One region of the Novosphingobium sp. HR1a genome, then DNA from elsewhere that is predicted to be linked to it. Evidence: riboswitches for the same ligand, from Rfam matches in the RefSeq annotation. Region 1 holds a riboswitch; each other region holds the start of a gene.

Region 1 (9,573 bases):
GTCGGGCGGTTGGATCTCGTTTGCGTGCTTACCGGCGACAACCAGTGAGCATGGAGAATGTGGCATTGCGAGACGCTGGCGTCAGTGGCCATCCTTGCCCAGACGCGCATCTTCTTCGCGCCAGTCGCAAATGACCTGAGGAGCGCCCAGCAGGCGCTCAACCTGCGATACCGAATAGGTCGGCACCGATACGATCTGCCCCTTACGGATACTCACGGATCCACTGGGGGTAAGACGACCGTCCTTGGTCCAGCGCACGCGTTCCTTGTTGGTGAGCGGCAGCACCGCAAGAAGTTCCTTAGGCGTAAGCGGTCGTTTGGCCAGTTCGACCAGACGGCCCATCAGATCAGCCAGATCGACTGAATCGGGTCCGCAGTCAGGCGCCAAGATGACGAACGCCTCGTTCAGCGCACGCCACTCGATCCGCGCACGCGGCCAGAACGCGGCACGTACGAAACGCTTCGCCTGCCCCCTTCGCAAACCCAAGGCAACATGATCCTCAAAACATCGCCCGAAGGACAGTCGCCATCCATCGCCGTCCACGCGCCAGCGCAGTTCTGCAGATATGCGGGCGAGACGAGAGTGTGCAGGCGCGTACCCACAGTAACCGCCATGGGGGGACAGTTGCATTGCGGCAGACATGGCAGTCGAACGAACCCTTGACGGAGAAGACCCGCACGTCGTTGAGCGGCGGCCTGATGCCCGGTCACCTGCACGGCGTCCCCGGTCACGTCTGCTCCATGGACTTGAGGATCACCGCTGTGACGGCGAACCTGCTTGAGCATTTCCAGATCTTGCCAATCAGCAATGCCGCAGCGGCGACCGCGATGTTCAGATCAAGAAACCATCATAGTTTTGCAGGTTCTCGAGGAGCTTTCCAGCCTTTCCTCACGTGTACCGCTCCTCGGCCAAGTACGAGCGCGGACTGCGTCGCTGACGGAATAGCCTCACATCGAAACCATCATATAAAGATATCTTTATATGATGGTTGACAGTTGGCTGGCGATGGTGTTGAGAGAGCGTGTCGAGGTTCCCCGCTTCAGGCATGACGGCGGGGCTAAGACGGGAAGCCGGTGGTGCCCTTCGGGGCAGAGTCCGGCGCTGCCCCCGCAACTGTAAGTGGCGAGTGGCGGTTCCATTTCGTGTCACTGAGCCTTGCACAAGGCTCGGGAAGGCCGGAACCGCCGCAATGACCCGCAAGCCAGGAGACCTGCCTTCGGCGCCATAACGTTCCTCGGACGGGGGTTCCTCCGGTGGATCGCGCTTGAAGCGTGGCCCGCAGTCTATCCGCCGTGTGGGCCGCTCCTACTTTGCGCGTTCTTCCTTCGATCCTTCCGCCCGGCCAAAGCAGGTGATCGGTCGATGTTTGCAATCCTGTCCCGCCCCTTCGCAAATCGACGAATGCGCCCGCGCGCCGTGTCATCGGGCTGAGCCCCGCCTGACGCGGCGCGCCGCAAATCCAGACCCATTCCCGAACCACAACGACGGACGGCGTTCGCGCCGGACCGCAGGACACCGTGCATGCCCGCAACACACGCCAACCCGACATTCCCACGCCCTCGCCTCACCCGTATCGCTTCCGGCGCGCCGCTGGCGCCCACGATCAGGCGATCTTCAGGACAACCGGCCATGACAGACGACGATCTCACATTCTCCATCAGCAGCATTCGCTTCGACGAGAATTATCGCCCCTCCGACAACACGCGGATCACGACGAACTTCGCCAATCTGGCCAGAGGCGAGCACCGCCAGGAAAACCTGCAGGCTGCCCTCAGGATGATCGACAACCGCTGCAACGATCTGGCGGATTGGGACAATCCCGAGGGTGACCGCTACCGGGTCGAGCTCGATATCGTCTCGGTCGAGATGCATGTTGCTGCGGGCGATGGCGGCGATGCCTTCCCGATGATCGAGATCCTGAAGCCGAGCATCATCGACCGAAAGACCGATACGTGCATCGCCGGGATCGCCGGGAACAATTTCTCGTCCTACGTGCGCGATTACGACTTCAGCGTGCTGCTGGCCGAGCATAACAAGGGACGGTCTACGTTCGCGACGCCGGAGGGCTTCGGCGATCTGCACGGCAACCTGTTCCGGCACTTCCTGGCCTCGCCTACATACCGGGACAATTTCGCGAAGCCTCCGGTCATCTGCCTGAGTGTCTCGAGCAGCCAGACCTACCATCGCACGGAAAACCGCCACCCGATCCTGGGGATCGAGTACCGGCAGAGCGCGTTCTCCTCCACCGACGAATACTTCGCGAAGATGGGCCTGCAGGCGCGCTACTTCATGCCTCGGGGCAGTGTCGCGCCGATGGCGTTCTATTTCACCGGCGATCTGGCAAGCGATTACACCAGCCTCGAACTGATCGGCACGATCAGCACGATGGAATCGTTCCAGAGGATCTACCGGCCCGAAATCTACAACGCCAATTCGGCTGCGGGGAAATGCTTCCGGCCCAGCCTGAACCATCAGGACTTCTCGTCCACCCGGATCGTCTACGACCGCGAAGAGCGCAGCCGCCTCGCCATCGAGCAGGGCCGGTTTGCGCAAGAGCACTTCATCCGGCCGTACCAGGCCGATCTGGACCGCTGGTCCGCCGGCTACGCCGCCAGCCACATCCTTTGACAAGACAGCACACAAGGTCATCCAACATGAAAACACTGTTGCCCACTTTGACCGCTGGCAGTCTGCCCAAGCCCTCTTGGCTGGCCGAGCCCGAGAAACTCTGGTCGCCCTGGAAGCTGGAAGGCGAGGAACTGGTCGCCGGCAAGCACGATGCGCTGCGCCTGGCCGTGGACGATCAGCGGCAGGCCGGGATCGACATCGTCGGCGATGGCGAACAGACCCGCCAGCACTTCGTTACGACATTCATCGAGCACCTGAGCGGCGTCGATTTCGAGAAGCGTGAGACGGTCAGGATCCGCAATCGCTACGATGCGAGCGTGCCTACGGTCGTCGGCGCGGTCGCCCGCCCGCAGCCGGTCTTCGTCGATGATGCCCGGTATCTGCGCACGCAGACCGATCAGCCCATCAAATGGACGCTGCCCGGCCCGATGACGATGATCGATACGCTCTACGATGCCCATTACCGCAGCCGGGAAAAGCTGGCCTGGGAATTCGCCACGATCCTCAACCAGGAGGCCAGGGAACTGGAGGCGGCAGGCATCGACATTATCCAGTTCGACGAGCCCGCGTTCAACGTCTTCTTCGAAGAGGCCAACGACTGGGGGATCGCCACGCTGGAGAGGGCTGCCGAAGGGCTGAAATGCGAAACGGCGGTCCACATCTGCTACGGGTACGGCATCAAGGCGAACACCGACTGGAAGAAGACCCTGGGGGCGGAATGGCGGCAGTACGAACAGACCTTCCCGAATCTCCAAAAGTCGAAGATCGATATCGTATCGCTAGAATGCCATCACTCGCGGGTTCCGTTGGACCTCATCGAACTGATCCGCGGGAAGAAGGTCATGGTCGGGGCCATCGATGTGGCCAGCGACACCATCGAAACGCCCGAAGAGGTGGCCGATACCCTGCGCAGGGCCCTGCAGTTCGTGGAAGCTGACAAGCTCTACCCGTCCACCAACTGCGGCATGGCCCCGCTGCCCCGCGCCGTGGCTCGAGGCAAACTGAACGCGCTTGGCGCTGGCGCGCGGATCGTCAGAGAGGAACTCGCCGGCTGAACGAGCCGCAGGGCTCGTCCGGGAACCGGACGGGCTCTGACAAGGCTCCTTGGCGTTGGACCCACTACGAATTCGCAACATTCGCGGGTTTGCACGGAAGGCCTTCGCAACCTTCCCGCTTTCAGGGGTTTGTCCCGCGCCCGGCGCGTGGTTGGCTGTCTTCGCAAAGGAGATACCACCATGCCCACTGCCCATGCCCTGCCCGCGGACACCCCATCGACCCGGCTGTGCGAAATGGTCTTTCCCGAACAGGCCAACCACTATGGCACGCTGTTCGGTGGCACTGCGCTCAGCCTGCTGGGCAAGGCTGCCTTCATCGCCGCAAGCCGCCATGCCCGCGCGGCGGTGGTGATGCGAACCTCGGAAAAGATCGAGTTCCGCCACCCGGTCCGAGTCGGACAACTCGTCGAACTGCACGCCTACGTCGTGCGCGAAGGGTGCTCGTCGCTGACGGTCGAAGTGGAGATGACCGCCGAGGGGCTCATCAGCGGCGAACGCTCGCTCGCGGTAAAAGGCCGTTTCGAGATGGTCTGCGTCGACGAGCACGGCAAGTCACGCCCCATCCGTCAGAACGCGGCCGCAGCCTGAATTCGCAAAGTTTGCAGATTTGCAGAAATCCGTCCGCAAGTCTTCGCCTTTTCAGCCATTTTCACAGGCGGCGGCGCTGCCGATAAGAGGCCCATGAACCACGCCTATCGCAAGCCCTTCCCTGGAACGTCAGCTGGAACCGCCGTCGATTATTTCGACACGCGCGCCGCCGTCGAGGGCATCCGCCCCGGCGCTTATAGCGGCCTTCCCTACGTTTCCCGGGTGCTCGCCGAGCAGTTGGTGCGCCGCTGTGATCCGGCGCTGCTGAGCGATGCGCTGACCCAGATTGTCGAGCGCAAGCGCTATCTCGACTTCCCCTGGTATCCCGCGCGCGTCGTATGCCACGACATCCTCGGCCAGACCGCGCTGGTCGATCTTGCCGGCCTGCGCGACGCCATCGCCGACCAGGGCGGCGATCCGGCCAAGGTCAATCCGGTGGTGCCCACGCAGCTGATCGTCGACCACTCGCTCGCTGTCGAATATGGCGGCTTCGATGCAGCCGCCTTCGACAAGAACCGGGCGGTAGAAGATCGCCGCAACGAAGATCGCTTCCACTTCATCGAATGGACCAAGAGCGCCTTCGAGAACGTCGATGTGATCCCGGCGGGCAACGGCATCATGCACCAGATCAATCTGGAGAAGATGTCGCCCGTCATTCAGGTGCGCGATGGCGTCGCGTTTCCGGATACCTGCGTGGGCACGGACAGCCATACGCCGCACGTCGATGCGCTGGGCGTCATCGCCATCGGCGTCGGCGGGCTGGAAGCCGAGACGGTGATGCTGGGCCGCGCCTCGATGATGCGCCTCCCCGATATCGTTGGCGTGCGCCTCACCGGGCAACGCCAGCCGGGTATAACCGCCACCGACATCGTCCTCGCCATTACCGAGTTCCTGCGCCAGAGCCGCGTCGTCGGCGCATGGATCGAGTTCTTCGGAGAAGGCGCCGACAGCCTCTCGATCGGCGACCGCGCGACAATCTCCAATATGTGCCCGGAATACGGCGCCACCGCTGCGATGTTCCACATCGACAGCCAGACCATCGACTACCTGCTGCTGACGGGCCGCGATCCCGATCATGTCCGGCTGGTCGAGGACTATGCAAAGCTGACCGGCCTTTGGGCCGACGACCTGCGCAATGCCGAATACGAACGGGTGCTGGAGTTCGACCTTTCAACCGTCGTGCGCAACATGGCTGGCCCCTCAAACCCGCACCGCCGCCTGCCGACCTCGGCGCTGGAGGAGCGCGGCATCGCCGTCGATCTCGACAAGGCGGTGGCGCAGGAGCGCGATGGGCTGCTGCCCGATGGCGCCGTCGTGATCGCCGCGATCACCAGCTGCACCAACACCTCCAACCCGCGCAATGTCGTGGCGGCGGGTCTTGTCGCGAAGAAGGCCAATGCGCTGGGCCTCACGCGCAAGCCGTGGGTCAAGACTTCCTTCGCACCCGGATCGAAGGTCGCACGCCTCTATCTGGAGGAATCCGGCCTGCTGCCGGAGCTGGAAGCGCTGGGCTTCGGCATCGTCGCCTATGCCTGCACCACCTGCAACGGCATGTCGGGCGCGCTCGATCCGGCGATCCAGAACGAGATCATCGAACGCGATCTCTACGCCACCGCCGTCCTTTCGGGGAACCGCAACTTCGACGGGCGCATCCACCCTTATGCTAGGCAAGCATTCCTTGCCTCGCCGCCGCTGGTCGTCGCCTATGCGATAGCGGGGACGATACGCTTCGATATCGAGAACGACGTGCTGGGCGTGGTGGATGGCAAGGACATCCGCCTTGCCGACCTGTGGCCCAGCGACGAGGACATCGACGCGATCGTCGCCGCCTCAGTGAAGCCGCAGCAGTTCCGCGACGTCTACGACCCGATGTTCGCGCCACGCGCGCGTGACGAGGCCAGCCCGCTCTACGACTGGCGGCCGCAATCCACCTATATCCGCCGCCCGCCTTATTGGGATACCGAAGGCGTCGGCGCGCTGGCCGCGTTCCCGCGCACGCTCAAGGCCATGCGCCCGCTGGCGATCCTGCCCGACAACATCACCACTGACCACCTCTCGCCCTCGAATGCGATCCTCGCGAGTTCGGCGGCGGGCGAATACCTCGCGCGGATGGGGCTGCCGGAGGAGGACTTCAACTCCTACGCCACGCACCGCGGCGATCACCTGACCGCCATGCGGGCGACCTTCGCCAACCCGCAGCTGGTCAACGAGATGGCGGTGGTGGACGGCGCGGTGAAAAAGGGCTCTCTCGCCCGCGTCGAGCCCGACGGCAAAGTGACGCGCATGTGGGAAGCGATCGAGACCTATCTGGAGCGCCGCCAACCCCTGATCATCGTGGCAGGGGCCGATTACGGCCAGGGCTCCTCGCGCGACTGGGCGGCCAAGGGCGTGCGGCTGGCGGGCGTAGAAGCCATCGTCGCCGAAGGGTTCGAGCGCATACACCGCACCAACCTGATCGGCATGGGCGTGCTGCCGCTGGAGTTTCAGCCCGGCACCACTCGCCTGACGCTGGGCCTTGATGGCACCGAAACGTATGATGTGGAGGGCGAGCGCCGCCCGCGCGCCACGCTGACGCTGGTGATCCGCCATGCCGACGGTGCGGCGACGCAGGTTCCCGTAACCTGCCGCCTCGATACGGCCGAGGAAGTCTCGATCTACGAAGCGGGCGGCGTGCTGCAGCGCTTTGCCGCCGACTTCCTCGCTTCCGAAGCGGAAACCGTCTGATGGGCCAGATCGCCATTCCGGCCACGTACATGCGCGGCGGCACCAGCAAGGGCGTGTTCTTCCGCCTCGAAGACCTGCCCGAAGCCGCGCGCGTTCCCGGCCAAGCTCGCGACCGCCTGTTCCAGCGCGTGATCGGCAGCCCCGACCCCTACGGCGCCCAGATCGACGGCATGGGCGGCGCGACCTCCAGCACCAGCAAATGCGTGATCCTCTCGCCCAGCACGCGCGAAGGGCACGACGTGGACTACCTCTATGGGCAGGTCTCCATCGACACCGATTTCGTGGACTGGTCTGGCAATTGCGGCAACCTTTCGACCGCCGCCGGGGCTTTCGCGATCCATGCGGGTTATGTCGCAGCCGGACCTGACGGGGTGCGCACCGTGGGCATCTGGCAGGCCAATATCGGCAAGACCATCATCGCGCATGTCCCCGTCAGCGGCGGCGCAGTGCTGGAAACCGGCGACTTCGAGCTGGACGGCGTGACCTTTCCCGCCGCCGAGATCGTGCTGGAATTCGTCGATCCCGCCGATGAGGGTGAGGATGGCGGCGCCATGTTCCCGACTGGCAATCTGGTCGATGAACTCGACGTGCCCGAGGCCCTCGTCGCAGGCGGCAAGCTACGCGCCACGCTCATCAACGCCGGCATCCCGACGATCTTCGTCGATGCCGAAGCCATCGGCTACACCGGCACCGAACTGCGCGAGGCGATCAACACGGACGCCGCCGCGCTGGCGCGGTTCGAGGCGCTGCGCACGATCGGTGCGCTGAAGATGGGTCTCATCAAGACGCCCGAGGAAGCCGCCAGGCGCCAGCACACGCCCAAGATTGCCTTCATCGCCTCGCCGGTGGAATATGTCACGTCCAGCGGCAAGACCGTTGCCGCAGGCGAGATCGACCTGCTCGTCCGGGCCTTGTCGATGGGCAAGCTGCACCATGCGATGATGGGCACCGCATCCGTCGCCATCGCCGCTGCCGCCGCCGTGCCGGGCACGCTGGTCAACCTCGCGGCGGGCGGCGGCAAGCGCCGGTCCGTCACGTTCGGCCACCCCTCGGGCACCCTGCGCGTCGGGGCGGAAGCCCGGCAGGTGGACGGCCAGTGGACCGTCGCACGCGCGATCATGAGCCGCAGCGCCCGCATCCTCATGGAAGGCAGCGTTCGCGTGCCTGCCGACGTTCTCGAAGGAGGTGCGAAATGATCTCCAACCGTCCCGAGAAGGGTCTCGATCTGCTGGGCGCGATGGTCAGCGCCGCCGCCGATCGTGCTTCGGCTCATCTGCCCGGCACGATCCGCTGCGCCCGGTGCGAACAGGTCCAGTTGAACGAGGGCTTCTCCACACCCGACGTCGATCTCGAGACCTGGTCGGTCAGCGCTGACCATCAGGCGATCGTCGTCTCCGTCTTCGCCACCGCGCCGCAGGACGGCGGCGGGCGCACCATGGCCGCCAGCGGCCGCTTCACTTTCACCACGCTCACGCACAAACGGGAATACGCCGCATGAACGCCGAGACTCCCTTCAAGCCCAAGAAGTCCGTCGCCCTCTCGGGCGTCGCTGCAGGCAACACCGCGCTGTGCACCGTCGGCAAGACCGGCAACGACCTGCACTATCGCGGCTACGACATCCTCGAATTCGCGGAAACCGCCGAGTTCGAGGAGATCGCCCATCTGCTGGTCCATGGCGAACTGCCGACCGCGCCGCAGCTTGTCGCCTACAAGGCCAAGCTGAAGGGCCTGCGGGGCCTGCCCCACTCGGTGAAATCGGCGCTGGAAGCGATCCCCGCCGCCGCACATCCAATGGACGTGATGCGCTCGGGCGTCTCGGCGCTGGGCTGCGTGCTGCCCGAGACCCACGACCACAACCTGCCCGACGCGCGCGACATTGCCGACCGGCTGATGGCCTCGCTCGGCTCGATCCTGCTCTACTGGTATCACTTCACACACCACGGTCGCCGGATCGAGGTGGAAACGGGCGACGACAGCATCGGCGGCCATTTCCTCCACCTGCTGCACGGCAGACCCGCACCGGAAAGCTGGGTGCGCGCGATGCACACCTCGCTGATCCTCTATGCCGAGCATGAGTTCAACGCCTCGACCTTCACTGCGCGCGTCATCGCGGGCACCGGCTCTGACATGTATTCCTGCATCGCCGGCGCCATCGGCGCGCTGCGCGGTCCCAAGCACGGCGGCGCCAACGAAGTCGCCTACGAGATCCAGAAGCGCTACGCGACCGCCGACGAGGCCGAGGCCGACATCCGTCGCCGGGTGGAGGCCAAGGAAGTGGTGATCGGCTTCGGCCACCCGGTCTACACGATCTCCGACCCGCGCAACGTCGTCATCAAGCGCGTCGCCAAGGACCTTGCCGACGAAGCCGGTGCCCAGCGCCAGTTTGCGGTGGCCGAGCGGATCGAAAGCGTGATGTGGGACGCCAAGTCGATGTTCCCCAACCTCGACTGGTTCTCTGCGGTATCCTACAACCTGATGGGCGTGCCGACTGCGATGTTCACCCCGCTCTTCGTGATCGCCCGCACCTCGGGCTGGGCCGCGCATGTGATCGAGCAGCGCGTGGACAATAAGATCATCC
Region 2 (9,573 bases), on a different contig from region 1:
CAACCGCGTTGCGGGCATTCCCAAGGACATGTGGGTGCTGTCGGGCACCTACAACTACGGCCCCGTCACCCTGGGCCTGACCGGCAAGTACACCGGCAACCGCTTCGTCAATGCGAGCAACGCCTGGACCGCAAAGAACTCCTTCATCACCGACCTTTCGGTCGCGGTGAAGGGCGAGGGCCTGACCGATACGCTCAAGGACCTGACCTTCGCACTCAACATCACCAACCTGACGGACGAGGACTACCTCGGCGGCATTTCGGGCAACTACGCCTGGATCGGCACTCCGCGCACGATGGTCTTCAGCGTCACCGCCGACTTCTGACGGTAGCGCGAGGGGCGGGTCGGCGTTCGGGGGGACGCCGGCCCGTCCTTTTCCTTTGCAGCACAGCACACCAGAACACAGGATTGCCCGCCATGACCATGCTCCAAGCCCATCAGGTTTCCCGCCGCGCCCTGCTGGCCGGTATGGCAGGAGGAGCGGCGATCATGGCGCTGCCGATTTCCGCCCTCGCCGCCACAGCGGTGAACCCGGTGTTCCGGCACGGCGTCGCCGCCGGTGACCCCGACGCTTCGAGCGTGGTGCTCTGGACCCGCGTGACTGTGCCCGCCGCCACCGATGTGCAGTGGGAACTCTCCGACAGCCCCGCCTTCGTGAAGATCCTGAAGTCCGGCACGATGCGCACGGACGCGGAGCGTGACTTCACCGTCAAGGCCCTCGCCGCCGGCCTCCCGGCGGGCGGTACGTTCTTCTACCGCTTCCGCATGGGCAAATCGGTGTCGCCGATCGGCCGCGCCCGCACCTTGCCCGAAGGCCGGGTCGATACGCTCGGCATCGCCCTCGCCTCGTGCTCCAACTATGCCTTCGGCTTCTTCAACGCCTACGATGCGATCGCGAAGGATCCGGCGATCGACTTCGTGCTCCATACCGGCGACTACATCTACGAATACGGCGGCAAGGACGGCTGGGGTGAAAACATCGCCCGCACCATCGGCCGCGAGCACGCCCCCGCGCACGAGATCGTCACCCTCTCCGACTACCGCACCCGCCACGCGCAGTACAAGACCGACGCCGGATCGTTGGCGATGCACGCGCAGCACACCCTGCTCGCCTGCTGGGACGACCACGAGAGCGCGAACAACCCCTGGACCGGCGGCGCGCAGAACCACCAGCCCGATACCGAGGGCGACTGGGCCACGCGCCGCGCCGCCTCGATCCGCGCCTATTACGAATGGATGCCGGTGCGCGAACCGGAATGGCTCGACGTCAAGGGCCGCACCCGCATGCAGTTCTGGCGCGCCTACCGCTTCGGCGACCTCGCCCTGCTGCACACGCTGGAGACGCGCCACACCGCGCGGGCGAAGCAGATCGAATACCTCGACCATGCGCAGGAAATCGTCGACGACGCCTCGGCCGAGAAGTTCAAGCGCGACGTCCTCGGCGCCCCGAACCGTCCGCTGATCTCGCCCGAACTGGAAACGGACCTGGAGGCCGCTCTCGCCCGTTCGGTGAAGGACGGACAGCCCTGGCGCGTGATCGGCTGTCCGATGGTGATCGGCCGCCTCAACGTGCCCGACCTTGCGAAGCTGGGCGTGCTGCCCGACCCGTTCCCCAAACTCGCCGCTGCGAAGACGAAGGAGGAACTGGCGAAGCTGGCAGCCGACCCGCATGTCTCGCTGGCGTGGCGCGGCCGCTGGAACCTGCCCGACTACACCGACGCCTGGGGCGGTTACCCTTGGGCCCGCGAGCAGTTCTATGCCCTGTCGCGCCGCGCAGGTGCGGGCGATCTGGTGTTCCTCTCGGGTGACAGCCACAGCTTCTGGACCAACGACCTGGCCGATGCACAGGGACGCCCCACGGGCATCGAGTTCGGTACGGCGGGCATTTCCTCCCCGGGCGATTTCATGGACAGCGGCTTTGGCGAGGACATGTCGCCCAAGCTCGATAAGGCCTACGCCGATCACATGCCTGAGGTGGTATGGACCGACAACATGCATCAGGGCTACGTCCGCATGCAGTTCGGCCGTAAGACCGGCACAGCCAACTTCGTCGCGGTCAGCACCGTCCTGTCGCGCGACTACACGACAAGCGTGATTCGCAAGGACGACTTCCGCCGCGACGGCAACCGCGTACGCTTCGCCTGATCTGAACCACGAACGATGCCAACCGACACGGACGGGGGGATCGCCCTGCGTCCGTATCAGCCGCGTGCCTGTGATGTTGAACGGCCTGTGCTTAGTCGAGGAACGCTCGCATGATGCGTGAACGGCTCGGATGCTTGAGCTTGCGCAGCGCCTTGGCCTCGATCTGTCGGATACGCTCGCGAGTCACCGAAAACTGCTGGCCGACTTCCTCCAGGGTATGGTCCGTTGGCATGCCGATGCCGAAGCGCATGCGCAGCACACGCTCCTCACGCGGGGTCAGCGATGCCAGCGTGCGAGTTATCATTTCCTTCAGGTTGGCCTGAATCGCCGCGTCCACCGGGATTACGGCGTTCTCGTCCTGGATGAAGTTGCCAAGGCTGCTGTCTTCCTCATCGCCGATCGGCGTTTCGAGCGAGATAGGCTCCTTCGCGATCTTCAGAACCCGCTTCACCTTTTCGAGCGGCATCGACAGTTTCTCGGCCATTTCCTCGGGCGTGGGCTCACGGCCCTGGTCATGGAGGAACTGACGGCTGGTGCGCACCAGCTTGTTGATCGTCTCGATCATGTGGACCGGGATGCGGATCGTGCGAGCCTGATCCGCGATCGAACGCGTGATCGCCTGCCTTATCCACCAGGTCGCGTACGTCGAGAACTTGTAGCCGCGGCGGTACTGGAACTTGTCGACAGCCTTCATCAGCCCGATGTTGCCTTCCTGGATGAGATCCAGGAACTGCAGACCGCGGTTGGTGTACTTCTTGGCGATCGAGATCACCAGACGCAGGTTCGCCTCGACCATTTCCTTCTTGGCGATGCGCGCTTCACGCTCCGCCTTCTGGACCATGTTCACGATGCGGCGGAACTCGGGGAGCGCCATGCCGGTGGCAGTGGCGATGTCCGAGACTTCCAGACGGATGCGCTCGGCAGGTTCAGCCTCGTTTTCTGCGAAGGCAGCCCATTTCTTGTCCTTCCCGGCCACTTCTGCGACCCAGGCGTCGTCCAGTTCGCGGCCCGTGTAGGCTTCGAGGAAATCGGCGCGCTTCACCTTGTGACGCTCGGCCAGACGCAGCATCTGGCCGCCCAGCGTCGTCAGGCGGCGGTTGAAGGTGTAGAGGTTGTCGACCAGATACTCGATCTTGGCCGCATGGAACTGCACCGATTCCACCTGCGCGGTGAGATCCTCGCGCAGTTGCAGGTACTGGTCTTCCTTGGCGACCGGGAAATCGATGCCCAGCGCCAGCGCGTCGAGCCGATCGCTCTGCAGGCGCTCGAAGGTGCGGAACAGTTCGGTGATAAGCGCGAACTTCTCCAGCGCCTCCGGCGTAAGCGCGGCTTCCATCTGACCGAGGGAGAGGGTGTTGTCCTCTTCATCGTCCTCGACCTGACGCTTGGGGATCGGATTGCCGTCCTCGTCGACTTCCTCCGAGTTGTCCTCGCCGGAATCGTCATCGTCCTTGAAGGAAGGCCCGGCGGTGGCAGCGGAAATCTCGCCGTCGCCATCGCCCTCACCGTTTTCGGCCAGATTTTCGGGCTGCGGCTCCTTGGAGAGCATCGCGTCGAGATCGAGAATCTCGCGAAGCTGCATGTCGCCGTTGTTGAGCGCTTCGGACCAGCCGATGATCGCGTGGAAGGTCATGGGGCTTTCGCAAAGCCCCATGATCATCATGTCGCGGCCGGCTTCGATGCGCTTGGCGATGGCAGCCTCGCCCTCGCGGCTGAGCATCTCGGCGGCGCCCATCTCCTGCAGGTACATGCGGACCGGGTCGTCGGAACGCGCGAGCGTGTCCGCCTTGCGGGTCTCGCCGGGACGGCGCCGGGAATTGCCTTCGTCGAACCCGGTATCCGAACCGGAATCGTCATCGCCGCCATCGACGGCTTCCACGCCGTCTTCCTGCTCACCGTCCTCATCGTCATCATCGTCGTTCTCGACGATCTTGACGCCCATTTCCGAGATCGCGGCCATGATGTCCTCGATCTGATCGGTGGTCATCTGGTCCTGCGGCAGCGCGGCATTCAACTCCTTGACCGTGATGACGCCCTGGCTTTTGGCGCGCGCGATGAACCGCTGGACCGAACCCTTGTCCAGGTCGAGAAGAGGAGAGTCGTTGTCGCCGCTGCGATCGTCGTTAGTCATGCAATCCGTTGTCGTTATTGGCCTTTTCATGACGATGGTGACGCCAGGACAAGGCTAGGTTCTCAGATCATCAGCCTGATGATGCCGGTGAAGGGCGGCCTACAGGCAGGGATGAACCACTTCAGGTCTAAGGTTCAAGCAATGCGGCCGGACATCGGTTCCAGGAGGAAGCTGGTCCGCCCGCATGCTGCACGTTCGAATCAAGGAAACACGTCCCTCGTCCCGCAGTCGGCCTGTCGAAGGCAGCTTTGATCAAGGCCTTCGACATAAGCCGCTCGATGTCCGTCGCCGATCGCGATGCGATCGAGGAAAGCCCGAGATGAGGCCATGACCTCCTGCGGCAGCCATGGCCAGATCAGTCAGCGCTGGACCAGATTCACGGCCGACGCCTTGCCCCGACGATCGATCTCGATTTCGAATTCGAGTTGATCGCCTTCCGAAAGGCCATGCAGACCGGAGCGCTCGACGGCGCTGATATGCACGAACGCATCAGGCTGGCCGTCATCGCGGACGATGAAGCCGAAGCCCTTCATGCTATTGAAGAACTTGACGGTGCCGGTGGCCTTCTCGCCAGTGGACTGATTCTGAACAGGTGCGGCACTTCGCTCGCGACGTTCGGCAACGATGACCTCGCCCACGATGGTCAGTTCGGAAGCGGAAATCTTGCCGCCTCGCTCGACCAGCTGGAATTCCAGCTGCTGACCTTCCGCCAGCGTTTCGAGGCCGGCGGACTGCACGGCGCTGATGTGCACGAATGCATCGTCGCCGCCGCCTTCAAGCTGGATGAAGCCGAAACCCTTGTCGGGGTTGAAGAACTTGACCGTCCCACGGCCCTGACCGACAACCTGGCCCGGGCCGCCGCGCGAACCGCCACCGCCACCGCCAAAACCGCCGCCTCGCGATCCGCCGAAGCCGCCACGCTGGCCGCCACCGAAGCGGTCACCACCGCCAAAGCGATCGTTGCCGCCGCCCCAACGATCATCGCCGCCGCCGAACCGGTCGCGACCTTGGCCGCGATTTCCCCTGTCGAATGTCATCTTTTAAGTACCTTAAGCTAAGTCCGAGAAACCTATCCTCGCGAGTGAACGTAGCACGCAAGGCCGCAGAACCCGTTTCAGGGTGCAGGATGAAAGGCGATAGCAGCGCAACGACGTCTTGGCGACCAGAGTTCTGCGATCGGCTGCGATGCATGGCACGGAGGCGACTTTAGCACAGCGATGACCGAAATTTCACGCAATTCGACAATCGATCCGGCCGTCGCCGACCCTTGCCAGGCGCTCGGAAGCAAATTTTGCTCCCCGGAGCGGCCCGTCAGCCCTGGCATCGCTAGTCGGGAGTTCAGGATACAGGCCGTACCTGGACGCCATACAGACAGGCTTGTGCCGTGAAACCGTTTGAGATAGCGCGCCATATCTGCCCTTCATTGGTGCAGACAAGATCGCGCTGGTGCCTCGAAAGAGGCTTAAAAGGGAACACGGTGAGAAGGCATGCCCTTCGAATCCGAGGCTGTCCCTGCAACTGTAAGCGGTGAGCGCGATGCATATGTGCGGTGGGGCAAAGGTTCCTGCCGCCAGTCACTGGGCCGGACGCTGCAACATGCGAGGCCTGGGAAGGCCTTGCATCGTCGCATTGACCCGTGAGCCAGGAGACCTGCCTGCGTCTGGTCGCTCATGCCATGGTCCAGGGGGTGGCCAAGGCCCGGAATCATTCCGTTCGAGCGACGAACCAGCGGTGGAGGCCGCATCGGTTCGCGCAGACGGTCGCCCGCGGCGTCCGACCGCCGGCGCGCGTCGACCGTCTTGATGGCGGCAAGCCTCCCACCCAGTCGCAGGCGTCGGGGGGAATGATGATGAATTTGATGAAAAGCGCTGCGCTGGTGCGCATCGTGGCAGGTACCGCAATGGCGCTGGCGACGATGCCCGCTTGCGCCGAAGAGGCACCCGCCGGCGGCGCGGATGGCGGTTCCGGCGAAATCGTGGTGTTCGGACGCGGCGAGGCCAAGATCGGCACCGCCCATGCCGCCAGCGAGGGCAGCGTCGGCGGTTCCGACCTGCTGGTCCGTCCGCTTCTGCGGGTCGCCGAACTGCTTGAGGCGGTGCCCGGCATGGTAGCGGCGCAGCATTCGGGCAGCGGCAAGGCCAACCAGTACTTCCTGCGCGGCTTCAACCTCGATCACGGCACCGACTTCACGACTTATATAGATGGCGTGCAGATGAACCTGCGCAGCCACGGGCATGGCCAAGGCTATCTCGATCTCAACGGCCTGATCCCCGAGATCGTCGCCCGCGAAGATTTCCGCAAGGGGCCGTACCGTGCAGATGGCGGCGACTTTGCACTGGCCGGCGCGGCCTACATGACGACCATCGATGGGTTCGACCGCCCGTGGATCTCGGTCGAGGGGGGATCGTACAAGTCGGGGCGGCTGGCCGCCGGTGGCACCATCAAGGATGTGGCGGGTGGCAGTCTCACGCTGGTGGGGCAGGCCAAGCGCTATGATGGTCCCTGGCAGGAGGCCGAGCATCTGCGGCATTACTCCGGCTTTGCGAAGTACATCGTGTCCGCTGGCGAAGGCACCGTCGAAGCATCGCTCCACGCCTACCACGCCACTTGGCGGCCGACCGAGCAGATCCCCGAGCGGATCATCGGCAGTGCGCTGTGCCCTGACGAATTCTGCTCGCCCGATCCTTCGGCGCGTGGCCGCGCAACGCGCTTCGTCGGCAACGTCGCGGTGCGACAGCCGAACTGGAGCGCTAATGTCTATGCCCAGTACTACGACTGGAACATGTATTCGAACCCAACTTATGCCGATCCGGACGGCACCAGCGCGCAGATCGACCAGTTCGACAAGCGCTGGGTCGTGGGTGTCACCGCGCGCAAGCAATGGGCTTTGGGCTCGACGCTGCAACTGGGCATTGGCACTGAAAATCGCTACGATCACATCGGCGACGTCGGGGTGAATCGCACCGAAACCCGCGCTTTTTTGTCCTCGCTGGGTCGATATCACGTCGAGGAACTGTCCGGCGCGCTCTATGGCGAAGCGACCTGGAAGCCGTTACCCGGCCTCAGGCTAACCGGAGGCCTGCGAGGCGATTACTACCACTACACCGTCCGCGCGCGCGACGCCATGGCGACCGAACTGGGAGCCGGCAGCGGACACGATTCGATCGTCTCACCCAAGGTATCGGCAGCCTACGAGATCGTCCCGCAGTTCGAAGTCTATGCCAACTGGGGCCGCGGCTTTCACTCCAACGACGTGCGCGGTGCGGTGAACGTGGAATCGCCCGTGCCCGTTCTGGTGCGCGGCACCGGCAAGGAACTGGGCGGGCGCCTGCAACTGGGCACCGTCTCACTGACCGCGACGTACTGGTGGCTCGACGTGGGCAGCGAACTGCGCTTCGTCGGCGATTCCAACGCGGTGGAGCCGACCGGCGCCAGCAAGCGTCATGGCTACGAGGTGGTCGGGTTCTGGCGCCCGCTGCCGTGGCTGGCGCTCGACGGCAGCTATGTCGCCAGCCACTCGCGCTACGACAACGGAGATCGCATTCCCAACGCGGTCGAGAACGCGGTCTCCGCCGGCGCGGCTATCGTGCTCGACCCCTGGGAGGCGAGCGTGCGCGTCCGGCATCTCGGCCCCTACCCGCTGATCGAGGACAACTCGCTGCGCGACAAAGGCAGCACGATCGTAAACGCCCGCGCCGCATGGAAGGGCCGCAAGATCGAGATCTACGGGGAGGTGCTGAACATCTTCGACAGCCGCGACAAGGACATCGCGTACTACTACGAGTCCTACATCCCGGCGTTCGACACCAATGGCCCGGTCGAGGGACGTCTCAGCCGCGTGATCGAACCACGCACGTTCAAGATCGGCGCACGCTACACGTTCTGATCACCAGCCACGCCCTGTCCCGTCATTCGACGGGATAGAGTGTCGGTTGCCGCTTATCCGGGCCATGATCCGGGGATGCGTGCTACGCTTCGTGTACATCTACACCGTACCGCAGGAAGCGACGAGCGAGACCATAAGCGACATTGAGGCCTGTCTTGCGGCTGGCGCATACAACCCGCCAACTGGCCTCAGCCTGCCGCTGGACCGGATCGTGGGGCGCATGCAGGGTTGGAAGAAAGGCCGATCAGGCTGAATGTGCACTCGCCATCTCGGAAGCGCTGCGCGCATCAAAGGTTCGGCCCAGGTCAGCGAGCTTCACAGCACCCAGCCGGGCGACCAGCAAAGCCTCCGCCTCCGAAAGCGCCTCCGCCAGCGCCTCGTTGACAGCCGCCTCAACCGCGCAATCAGGATTGGAATGCTCGCTGCCGATAGCAAAGATGCGTGGTCCTCCTACCGCTCGATGTACGTCGAGGAGCGACACGGTCTCCAAGTCTGCCGCGATGGCCCAACCGCCACCATGCCCTTTTTCCGAGCGCACATACCCTGCCTCGCGCAGACCAGCCATCGTGCGTCGGACGACAACGGGATTGGTTCCCAGCATCTCTGCGATAGTTTCGGACGTCATTGCCCCCTCATGCCGCGCCATATGGAGCAGCACGTGGAGCATTCGCGAAAGGCGACTGTCATTACGCATATTTCGATTCTTCGCATTCCAGCCGGATTGGCAAGCATCATGTTTCACGATACTTATTATGTTACATGATTCGTGGAGCGTTCGAAATGCGAGAGTTCGAGAACCCTGATCACTGGGATGCTGCCGCTCGGCACTATGAGAAGACTGCGCACCCCTTCACTGCTCGCTATGCCGAGGCGGCGGTTGCGAGAATATCCCTCGGGTCCGACAGCCACGTGCTGGACATAGCCGCAGGCACCGGTGCTTTGGCACTGGCTGCCGCGCGAACAGGCGCGAAGGTGCTGGCAACAGACTTTTCTCCAGGCATGGTCGCTCGTATCGCCGCCACCGGTCACCCCAATGTCGAGGCCAAGACAATGGATGGGCAAAACCTTGCGCTCCCAGACGGAGGGTTCGACGCCGTCTTCTCGATCTTCGGGGTCATCATGTTTCCCGACTGGCGCAAGGGGTTGGCCGAAATGGCCCGCGTTACGCGCCCTGGCGGCCACGGCATCGTGGCAACCTGGCAACAACGCGGTGCCGCGACCTTTCTTCTGCTCGGAGATATCCGTCGAAAGCTCTTCCCCGGCCGTGATGGCATGGCAATGCCGGAAGCCGTCGGCGTCCTCAGCGATCCGGGGAACTTCGCTCGCGAAATGATCCTTGCGGGCTATCGCGATCCCCGGATCGAGCCAGTGACGCATGATTATGAGCTCGACGTCGGGGCACTCGACGATC
Region 3 (9,573 bases), on a different contig from region 1:
TCGAGCAGGGGCTGCGCCCGCATCGCCAGACTGCTTGACGAAAGGTACGCGAAACCGAGCGCCAGCACCTTGGGCCGCAGCGCGTAGAGCGTCCCGTCCTGCACCGCGTAGCCGAGCCTGACGAGCGTATGCAGGCAGCGCTTCACCGCCGGACGACTCAGCCCCGTCAAGCGCGCCGCCTGCGCGATCGTCATCGGCCGTTCGCTGTCCGCAAAACACCGCAGAACCGCCAGTCCGCGCGCCAGCGAGGTCATGAACTCGGGATCGCCTTTCGCGTCCAACTGCCCGAAATCCTGCATGTGTTCACCTGAATAACCGATTACCGGACAATATCACGTTTACCGGTTGACGCAATCCACCCGCAGGCAGACACGCAGGATCAACGTTCAACATAAAGCCTTTGGAGAGTCGGATGATCGACAAGGCCATCGACGGCGCAGTTGCGGCCGTTGCGGATATTCATGACGGCGCATCGGTGATGATCGGCGGTTTCGGCACCGCGGGCATGCCCGACGAACTGATCGACGCGCTGATCGCGCGCGGCGTGGGCGACCTCACCATCATCAACAACAACGCGGGCAACGGCGAGCACGGCGTCGCCGCGCTGATCCGCGAGGGGCGGGTGCGCAAGATCGTCTGCTCGTTCCCGCGCCAGTCGGATTCGCACCATTTCGACGCCGCCTACCGCGCCGGAACGATCGAACTGGAACTGGTTCCGCAAGGCAATCTGGCCGCGCGCATCCAGGCTGCGGGCTCCGGCCTCGGCGCGATCTTCACGCCGACCGGCTACGGCACGCTGCTGGCCGAAGGCAAGGAAGTGCGCGAGATCGACGGCAGGCACTACGTGCTCGAATACCCGATCCAGGCCGACTTCGCGCTGATCAAGGCGCACAAGGGCGACCGCTGGGGCAACCTCCTGTTCCGCAAGACCGCGCGCAATTTCGGGCCGATCATGGCGATGGCGGCGAAGACCACCATCGCGCAGGTTTCGCAGATCGTGCCGCTGGGTGACATCGACCCCGAAGTGGTGGTGACGCCGGGCATCTTCGTGCAGCGCGTCGTCACCATCGCGCCCGCCGTAATCGCCGTAGCGGCTTGAAAGGAGAGGATAATATGAACCGCCTCAACCGTGACCAGATGGCCGCCCGCGTCGCCCGCGACATTCCCGAAGGTGCCTACGTCAACCTCGGCATCGGCCTGCCCACCAAGGTCGCCAACTACCTCCCTGCGGAGCGCGAAATCTTCCTGCAGAGCGAGAACGGCCTGCTCGGAATGGGGCCTGCGCCCGCTCCGGGAGAGGAAGACTGGGAGCTGATTAATGCCGGAAAACAGGCAGTTACTCTGCTTACCGGCGGCTGCTACTTCCACCATGCGGACAGCTTCGCGATGATGCGCGGCGGGCATCTGGACATCTGCGTGCTCGGCGCTTTCCAGGTTTCCGTGCACGGCGACCTCGCCAACTGGCACACCGGCGAGCCCGATGCGATCCCGGCGGTCGGCGGGGCGATGGACCTTGCCATCGGCGCCAAGCAAACCTTTGTGATGATGGAACTTCTGACCAAGCAGGGCGAGAGCAAGCTGGTCGAGAACTGCACCTATCCGCTGACCGGCCTCGGCTGCGTGTCGCGGGTCTACACCGACCTTGCGGTGTTCGACCTCGGCCCTTCCGGCGCGAGCGTGGTGGAGATGGTCGAGGGCCTCGAAATCGAGGAACTGCGCCGGATCACCGGCCTCGATCTGGCCTTCGCCAAAGATGCCGAGCCCGTCTGAGCAGGCGGCACCCAACGATACCATAACGGCACCTAACATACCCCCAAGGGGGGCAAAGGACGATCCCGACATGACCGAAGCCTTCATCTGCGACGCCGTACGCACGCTCATCGGTCGCTACGGCGGCGGCCTCTCGAAAGTGCGCGCCGACGACCTCGGCGCCGTGCCGATGCGCGCGCTGATCGCGCGCAACCCCTCGCTCGACCCGGCCGCCATCGAGGAGGTCTTCTACGGCTGCGCCAACCAGTCCGGTGAAGACAACCGTAACGTCGCGCGCATGAGCCTGCTGCTGGCGGGCCTGCCGCACACCGTCCCCGGCGTCACCCTCAACCGCCTGTGCGCTTCGGGCCTCGAAGCGGTCGGCACTGCGGCGCGGGCCATTCGCAACGACGAGATGGCGCTCGCCATCGCGGGCGGCGTCGAGAGCATGACGCGCGCGCCCTTCGTCATGGGCAAGTCCGACAGCGCCTTCGGCCGCGCGCAGAAGCTGGAAGACACGACGATGGGCTGGCGCTTCGTCAACCCGGCGCTCGACGCGCTCTACGGCACCGAGACGATGCCGCGCACCGGCGAAAACGTTGCCGAGGACTTCGGCATCAGCCGCGCCGACCAGGACGCCTTCGCCCTGCGCAGCCAGCAGCGCGCCGCCGCGGCGCAGGCGAGCGGCTTCTTCGCGGAAGAAATCGTCCCCGTCACCGTGCCGGGGAAGAGGCGCGACGAGACGCTGGAGGTGTCGATCGACGAACATCCCCGCGCCGACACCACGATCGAGACGCTGGCCAAGCTGAAGCCCTTGTTCGGTCCCGAAGGCACCGTCACGGCAGGCAATGCGTCCGGCATCAACGACGGCGCGGCGGCGATGTTCGTCGCCAGCGAGGCGGCGGCCAGGGCACATGGGCTGACGCCGCGCGCGCGTATCCTCGGCATGGCGTCCGTCGGCGTCGAGCCGCGCGTCATGGGGATCGGCCCCCTGCCCGCGACGCTTAAGCTGATGGAGCGGCTTGGCCTGACCATCGGCGACTTCGACGCGATCGAGTTGAACGAGGCCTTCGCCAGCCAGGGCCTTGCCGTCATGCGCGGGCTTGGCCTGCCAGACGATGCGCCGCACGTGAACCCCAACGGCGGCGCCATCGCACTGGGTCATCCGCTGGGCATGTCGGGCGCGCGCATCGCCATGAGCCTCGTGCACCAGCTGGAGAAGACCGGCGGCAGGCGCGGCCTCGCAACGCTGTGCATCGGTGTCGGCATGGGACTGGCGCTGGCGGTCGAGAGGGTCTGACGCCGCTCGGCCGGGCCGCCCGCGTATCCTCGATGATCGCCCGGGCGGCCTGCCTGTCCCTTGACCGATGTGGACAGGCGATGCAGCCATAGCCGCAGAGGCGGATCGCTTAGCCGAACGCCTCCGATCACCGCACGCTGCCGGCGGTGCGAAGGACCTGCCGATGCCGCTGATCGCCGATGCCGAGTTTTCGAAGCTCAACATTCCGCTGCTGCGCCATTTCCCGGAACTGGTGCAATCCCTCGGCGGCGATGTCGGCGAACTGCTGCCACTGGTCGGAATGGCGGCAAAGGACTTTCGCGACGACGCTGCGGAACTGACTTATCCGCAGGCGATCCGGTTACTGGCGCTTGCCGCAGATCGCCTGAACTGCCCCGATTTCGGAATGCGGCTGGCGTTGCGGCAACGCGGCGGCGCGATTTTCGGGCCGCTGGGCAATACCATGCGCAATTCGAAGACATTCGGGGACGCCCTGCGCTTCGCCAGTGCTCATACGAACGCTCACAGCCGCGCCGCGCGTGTGTGGCTGCGACCCGAGCCTGAAGAGGGCACCATCTTTGCCGGGCACGAACTGCTTCTCGAAACCAGCCGCGACCGTATTCAGGCCATCGAACAGATTCTGCTGGTCGGCCATCTCGAGGCGATGGAGATGACCGGCGACTATGCCCGCGCGCGCATTATCCATTTTCGGCATGAACCCGTGTCGCGACCGGCTGAATATCGCCGCTACTTCGGCTGCGACGTGCACTTCGGCGAGCCCGCAGACGGGATCACGTTCTCCGACCGGGATCTTGCCACCCCGGTGCTCACCCAGAACGCGCAGGTCCGCAGCGATCTGGTCGCCTACATCGAGAGGACTTTCCCGAAGCAGCGTCCACCCGTGGACGCCGAAGTGCGCGGACTGATCCTGCGCAAGCTGACCCGGGACGACTGCGGCAGTGCCGAAATCGCCCGCACCCTCGCCATTCATCACCGGACCCTGCGTCGGCGACTGAAGCAGGAGGGCACCAGCTTCCAGGCGGTCAAGGACGATGTCCGCCGCGATCTGGCGCTGTACTACCTGCAGCAGACCGGTATCGATTTCCGCGGCATTTCCGAGAAGCTGGGGTTCGCGGAACAGGCAGTATTCTCCCGCAGCTGCAGGCGCTGGTTCGGCCAGTCGCCCACGCAGTTGCGCGGCCTACGCGCATCCGTCTCCAACATATCACCGTCATTACCGTGAAGTGGGAACCCATCTCCTGACGGCGCCTGTTGCACGATCGTCAGATGGGTCCCCGCCTTCGCGGGGATGACGAAGCAGGGTCAGGTGACGATGCCTTCACCCGTATCGATCACGCCCGCACCGCGATCTCGTACTGCTCGATATAGTCGCGAAAGTGCTCGCGGACGCCTTCGCGGCTGAGGCCGAATTCGGCCAGGTCATATTCGTGCTTGCCGTGCTTGCCCTTGGGGTTTGCAGCCAGGTAGGCTTCCATGGCTGCGCGGGCTTGCGGCGTGAAAGGCTCGTCGAACCTTTCGTAGATGCCCTGCGCCGTGGCGAGCGGGTCGCGCACCAGATCGCGATACTGCACGTCGAAGATCGCATCGTGCCCGTGCTTCGCACGAAAGGCGTTCGACCGCGCGATCATCAGGTCGAACGTCTCCAACAGATTCTCTCCGATGGCCCGAAGATCGACCTGATCGCTGTACATCCGCCGCACTTCCTTGACGAGGCTGCAGGCCGAGCCCAGCACTTCGACCGGATCGCGGTGCGTCATGACCAGTTGCGCGTCAGGAAACTCGGCCGTCAGGGCATCGAGGAACAACGGGTGCCAGGGGTTCTTGAGCGTCCAGCGCCCCGGGGCATTGGCCTGAAGCAGCTGCAGCAGCCGCTTTTCGTAGCGGAAGGCGGGCGCGTAGTCGGCCTCGTCCAGGAACCAGCGGTGGTAGCCCGGAATGTCCGCCTGGGAATCGTAGAGCTGCGCGCAGAACGACGGCGCCATGGCGAACTGGCACTCGGTCGGGCTGTCGGCCTCCTCGTAATGGATCGCGGCGATCTGCGGCGCGTACTTCAGCCCCTGCAGCGTTCGCGTCTGGCAGGCATCGTGACGGGGACCGGCGTGAAGTTCCTGCACCAGCGGCGGCGGCACCGAATCGAACGCTTCCCAGCGCAGGAACGCGCGGCGCGCCGGGTCGGCTTCCAGCAGGTTGATCGCCAGCGTGGTGCCGGTGCGCGGAAGGCCGAAGACGAACAGCGGCTTCTCGACCGGGCGCTCCAGAAGTTCGGGGTGGCGCGCCAGCCAGTCTTCCACCCGCATCCGGTTCGCCATCGCGGCGACTAGTGCATCGACCGATCGCGCCATCCCGGCTTCAGTAAATCTGGCTTCGTCCTCGTAGGACTTCAGCAGCACGCCAAGCCCTTCGAGGATCGCGGGATCGCCGAAGTCGCTCAATCCGGTCCGTTCGCTTGCCGCTGCGACGATGTCCTGCGCCTGCATGTCTTCTCCCTCATCCCGTGCCGCGTCATCGCGCGGCGTTCGGAAGGGATCATGAAGACATGGGGCACACTTTAGAAGCTACCCGCCGATCACCTTGGCGATATCGGGCGATCAGACCGAAAGGATCAGGGAATCATCGCTGCGCGGGGGCGTACCGTCGTACGAGGGCAGAGGCTCGAAGTGCTCGTTCAGCAGTTCCATCGACGAGAGGCCCGCCAGCTTGAACTGGCCGAGACCCGGCTCCTCGTCGCTGCGGCGTGCCTTCGCGGGGTTCATGGCACTGACGACAAGATCGCCGTGCCTTTCGAACAGCATGTGCGGGGCAAGCGTGATCGTGTTGCCGTTGTAGCGCGCCGTCACGAACTTTCGCGTGGCTATGGCTTCCATCAGGGTGAGTCGTGGATCAGTCATCGGCACCGCAAATTGCACGGGTTGCCCAAAATGAAAAGCAAGGTTGCAACCGAAAACTCGCAGGACGGGCTTTCGGAAGGCCCCACGCGAACGGCTTGCAAATCGTGCGCGCAGCGAATAATCCCCCGCCCGTCCCTCCGAAAAGGGGGACACGATCGCGTTGGTGCCTTCCGAAAGGGGCTTAAAAGGGAACGCGGTGAGAGGGGCTACCCCTCGAAGCCGAGGCTGTCCCTGCAACTGTAAGCGGTGAGCGCGATGCATATCGCGGCAGGCCAATGTGCCCTGCCGCAGCCACTGGGCCGGACGCTAACTCCTGCGAGGCCTGGGAAGGCCGTGCATCGCGCGACGACCCGTTAGCCAGGAGACCTGCCAGCGTCCGGTCGCTCTTGCCTTGGTCCAGGGGATGGCCGCGGCACGGTGTACTCCGTCTGAGCGACGAACTTGCGGCCAGGCCGCAACGGCGGGTTTCGCCGGTCGCTCGTTCGCGCCCGCTTCCCGCCGCTGCGCCCGCGCGGGGGACGTCCCTTGCGCGGGAACCTGTCCGTTCGACTGGGAAACGCAACGGGGGTTACAACATGAATACGAGATCGCTTCTTTCCGGCCTGATCGCTTCGGGCGCGTCATTCTGCATGCTTGGCATGTCCGCGACTTCGGCTGAGGCGCAGGAAGCCGCCGAGACGGCGCCGGAGAATGCCAATAACACGGATGCGGGCAACATCGTCGTCACCGCGCGCAAGGCGGGTGTCCTGCAACTCGGCCAGCAGGCCGACGCCTCCAGCCGCCTCGGCCTCACGCCGATGCAGACGCCGGCCAGCGTCGACGTCATCACCAGGGAGATGATCCGCAGCCTGGGCGACCGCACCGTGGTTGCCGCAGCCGCGCGCGCGCCGGGGCTCATCAACAACAGCTCGGCCTTCGGTTACTCGCTGAGTTCGCGCGGGTTCACCGGCTACACCTCGGTGATGCAGCTCTACGACGGGATGCGCGTCTACACGACGACCACGCAGACCTTCCCCGCCGACCCGTGGATGGCCGAGCGGATCGAGGTCCTGCGCGGTGCGGCCTCGGTCCTCTATGGAGAGGGCGGCATCGGCGGCGCGATCAACGTCGTGCGCAAGAAGCCCAATACCGAGCAGTTCGAAGGCGAGGTCCGTCTCAGCGGCGGTTCGTTCGATACTTATGCGGCGGCGGGCGGGATCGGCGGGCCGATCGGAGACAGGCTCTCGTACCGCGTCGATCTCAGCTACAACCGTTCGGACGGGTGGATGGAGCGCGGGCAATCGCGCAGTCTTGCGCTTTCGGCGGCGCTGCGCTGGCAGGCGCGCGACGACCTCGTGCTGACGCTGACGCACGACCGCGCCGACCTCGACCCGACGATCTGGTACGGCACTCCGCTGCGAGACGGCAAGCTGGTGCGGGACATCCGCAAGAAGAACTACAACATCGCCGACCGCTCGCTGCGTTTCGACGATGCCTGGACCCAGGCCAAGGCCGAATGGACACCGGCCGAGGGGGTGACGATCACCAACGTCGCCTACTATCTCACCGGCTTCAAGCACTGGCGCAATGCCGAGGGCTATGCCTGGTCCGGCGACCAGATCCGCCGCTCGAGCTATCTGGAGATTGTCTACAAGACGAAACAGTGGGGCGACCGCTTCAACGCGGTGTTCGATCATACACTGCTTGGCATGGACCACCGCCTGAGCCTGGGCGGCGAGTACAACACCGGCTCGCTGCTGCGCACCGACAGTTCGCCCAACAGCCGCTTCGACCTCGTCGATCCTTGCGACTATACGCCGGGCACGTTCCTCGACGGCACATTCGGCACCCGCTACAAGTACAAGACCGATGTGCAGCAATGGGCGCTGTTCGGCGAAAGCCGGCTCTCGCTGTCCGACCGGCTCTCACTGGTGACGGGGCTGCGCTATGACCGTCCGAAGACCGAGCGGCACGATGCCCTCGATCCGGCGGCGGACTACACCGCCCGCTATCCGAGCACCAGCTGGCGCACGGGGCTGGTCTACAACCCCAGCGACACGATCTCGCTCTATGCGCAGTATTCGGCGGCGGCGGACCCGGTGACGGCGTTCCTCACGGCGACGCTGGCGCAGACCACCTTCGACGTTTCCACCGGGCGCCAGTGGGAGGCCGGGGTCAAAGCGACTTTCCTGGACGGACGCGGCGAGTTCACGCTGTCGGGCTATCGCATCGTCAAGAAGAAGATCCTGACCCGATCCGCCAACGATCCCACGGTGTCGGTGCAGGTCGGACAGCAATCTTCCTACGGCGTCGAGGCCTCGTTCGGACTGGCGGTGACGAAGGAATTCAGCGTGCTCGCCAACGGCACGATCCTGAACGCGCGGTACGACGACTTCGACGAACTGGTCGACACCGCGCTGGTCAGCCGGGACGGCAACATGCCCATCGGCGTCGCGGAAAAGGCGGCCAACCTGTGGCTGTCATGGCGGCCGGTGCAGCCGCTGCATCTGGACGCGGGCCTGCGGTATGTCGGCAAGCGGTACTCCGACGCCGCCAATACCCGGCGCATCCCGGCCTATACGCTGGTCGATGCCTCGGCCCGCTACGACCTTGCAGAGAAGACGAGCGTGACGCTCAACTTGCGCAACGTCTTCGACAGGATCTACGTCCAGAACAGCTACTCCACCTCGCAGTGGGTCCTAGGTGAGCCGCGCAGCGTCGCGGTCACCTTCGAGCAGCGGTTCTGACCGTGGCGGGGAGGCCGAAGCCAGGGCGAGAGCCGAACTGGCGCGCGATCGCCGCGCGCGTGCTGGCGGCCACCGTCGGCGCCTACGCGCTGTGCTACGCGTGGATCGGCGCAGCCGTACGCGTGCTGCCGATGGACGGCGTGGACGCGAACATCCTCGCCACCTGCCTTGCCTTCATGGTGTTCGTCGCGGTGATCCTGCGGGCCTTCGCGGTCCGCAGCGTCACGCGCATCTGGTGCGAACTGCTCGTGGGCACGGCGCTGCCCATGGGCCTGCTGCTGGGGCTGGGGCGGTGAAGGACACCCTGCGCCAGTCGATGGGCTGGCTTCATACCTGGTGCGGGCTGCTGCTGGGCTGGGTGCTGTTCGGCGTCCTGCTGACGGGATCGCTGGCGTTGTTCTACACCGAGATCAATCTCTGGACGACGCCCGAACTGCGCTCTCCCGTCACCATCGACCGCACCCATGCGGTGCGAATGGGCCGCGCGTACCTCACCCGCGTCGCGCCCGATGCACGGCAGTGGCGCATCGTCATCCCCACCCCGCGCGAGCCGGTGCTGCGCCTCGTCTGGACCGACCGCGCGGGCAAGGCCACCACGCACCGGCTCGACCCGCAGACCGGCACCCGCATCCCGCGCGACATGGACGCGGGGTTCTTCTTCATGCGCTATCACTACACGCTGGGGATCGATCGCAAGTCCAGCCAGCTGGGCTTCCTGATCGTCGGTGCGGCGGGCCTCGCCATGCTCGCCGCCTCGATCAGCGGCGTGATCATCCACAAGCGGATATTCCGGGATTTCTTCATCTTCCGCCCCGGGGCCTCGCGCCAGCGGGCGTGGATGGACGCGCACAACGTGCTCTCCGTGCTGCCGCTGCCGTTCCACGTCATGATGGCCTATACCGGCCTCGTC

The links. A riboswitch is a leader RNA that binds a small molecule or an ion and turns the genes downstream of it on or off. The one in region 1 is predicted to bind cobalamin.
Region 2: another riboswitch for cobalamin. It lies ahead of HWN72_RS02125 (TonB-dependent receptor); the one in region 1 lies ahead of HWN72_RS21030 (DUF1852 domain-containing protein).
Region 3: another riboswitch for cobalamin. It lies ahead of HWN72_RS26040 (TonB-dependent siderophore receptor); the one in region 1 lies ahead of HWN72_RS21030 (DUF1852 domain-containing protein).

Annotation. Positions count from the first base shown of each region.
Region 1 covers NZ_JABXWS010000077.1:81,401-90,973, forward strand. Annotated here, with positions in the region: gene HWN72_RS21025 (hypothetical protein) at 82-543, opposite strand; cobalamin riboswitch at 1,011-1,233, shown strand; gene HWN72_RS21030 (DUF1852 domain-containing protein) at 1,630-2,628, shown strand; gene HWN72_RS21035 (methionine synthase) at 2,655-3,683, shown strand; gene HWN72_RS21040 (acyl-CoA thioesterase) at 3,864-4,271, shown strand; gene acnD (Fe/S-dependent 2-methylisocitrate dehydratase AcnD) at 4,365-6,995, shown strand; gene prpF (2-methylaconitate cis-trans isomerase PrpF) at 6,995-8,191, shown strand; gene HWN72_RS21055 (hypothetical protein) at 8,188-8,493, shown strand; gene prpC (2-methylcitrate synthase) at 8,490-9,573, shown strand, end outside.
Region 2 covers NZ_JABXWS010000010.1:3,523-13,095, reverse strand. Annotated here, with positions in the region: gene HWN72_RS02145 (TonB-dependent receptor) at 1-325, shown strand, start outside; gene HWN72_RS02140 (alkaline phosphatase) at 418-2,145, shown strand; gene rpoD (RNA polymerase sigma factor RpoD) at 2,237-4,276, opposite strand; gene HWN72_RS31705 (cold-shock protein) at 4,636-5,313, opposite strand; cobalamin riboswitch at 5,704-5,949, shown strand; gene HWN72_RS02125 (TonB-dependent receptor) at 6,120-8,162, shown strand; gene HWN72_RS02120 (Rrf2 family transcriptional regulator) at 8,407-8,856, opposite strand; gene HWN72_RS02115 (class I SAM-dependent methyltransferase) at 8,922-9,573, shown strand, end outside.
Region 3 covers NZ_JABXWS010000098.1:11,063-20,635, forward strand. Annotated here, with positions in the region: gene HWN72_RS26005 (IclR family transcriptional regulator C-terminal domain-containing protein) at 1-299, opposite strand, end outside; gene HWN72_RS26010 (3-oxoacid CoA-transferase subunit A) at 413-1,099, shown strand; gene HWN72_RS26015 (3-oxoacid CoA-transferase subunit B) at 1,114-1,770, shown strand; gene pcaF (3-oxoadipyl-CoA thiolase) at 1,841-3,049, shown strand; gene HWN72_RS26025 (AraC family transcriptional regulator) at 3,213-4,271, shown strand; gene HWN72_RS26030 (sulfotransferase) at 4,381-5,526, opposite strand; gene HWN72_RS26035 (hypothetical protein) at 5,638-5,937, opposite strand; cobalamin riboswitch at 6,082-6,326, shown strand; gene HWN72_RS26040 (TonB-dependent siderophore receptor) at 6,513-8,663, shown strand; gene HWN72_RS26045 (hypothetical protein) at 8,666-8,959, shown strand; gene HWN72_RS26050 (PepSY domain-containing protein) at 8,956-9,573, shown strand, end outside.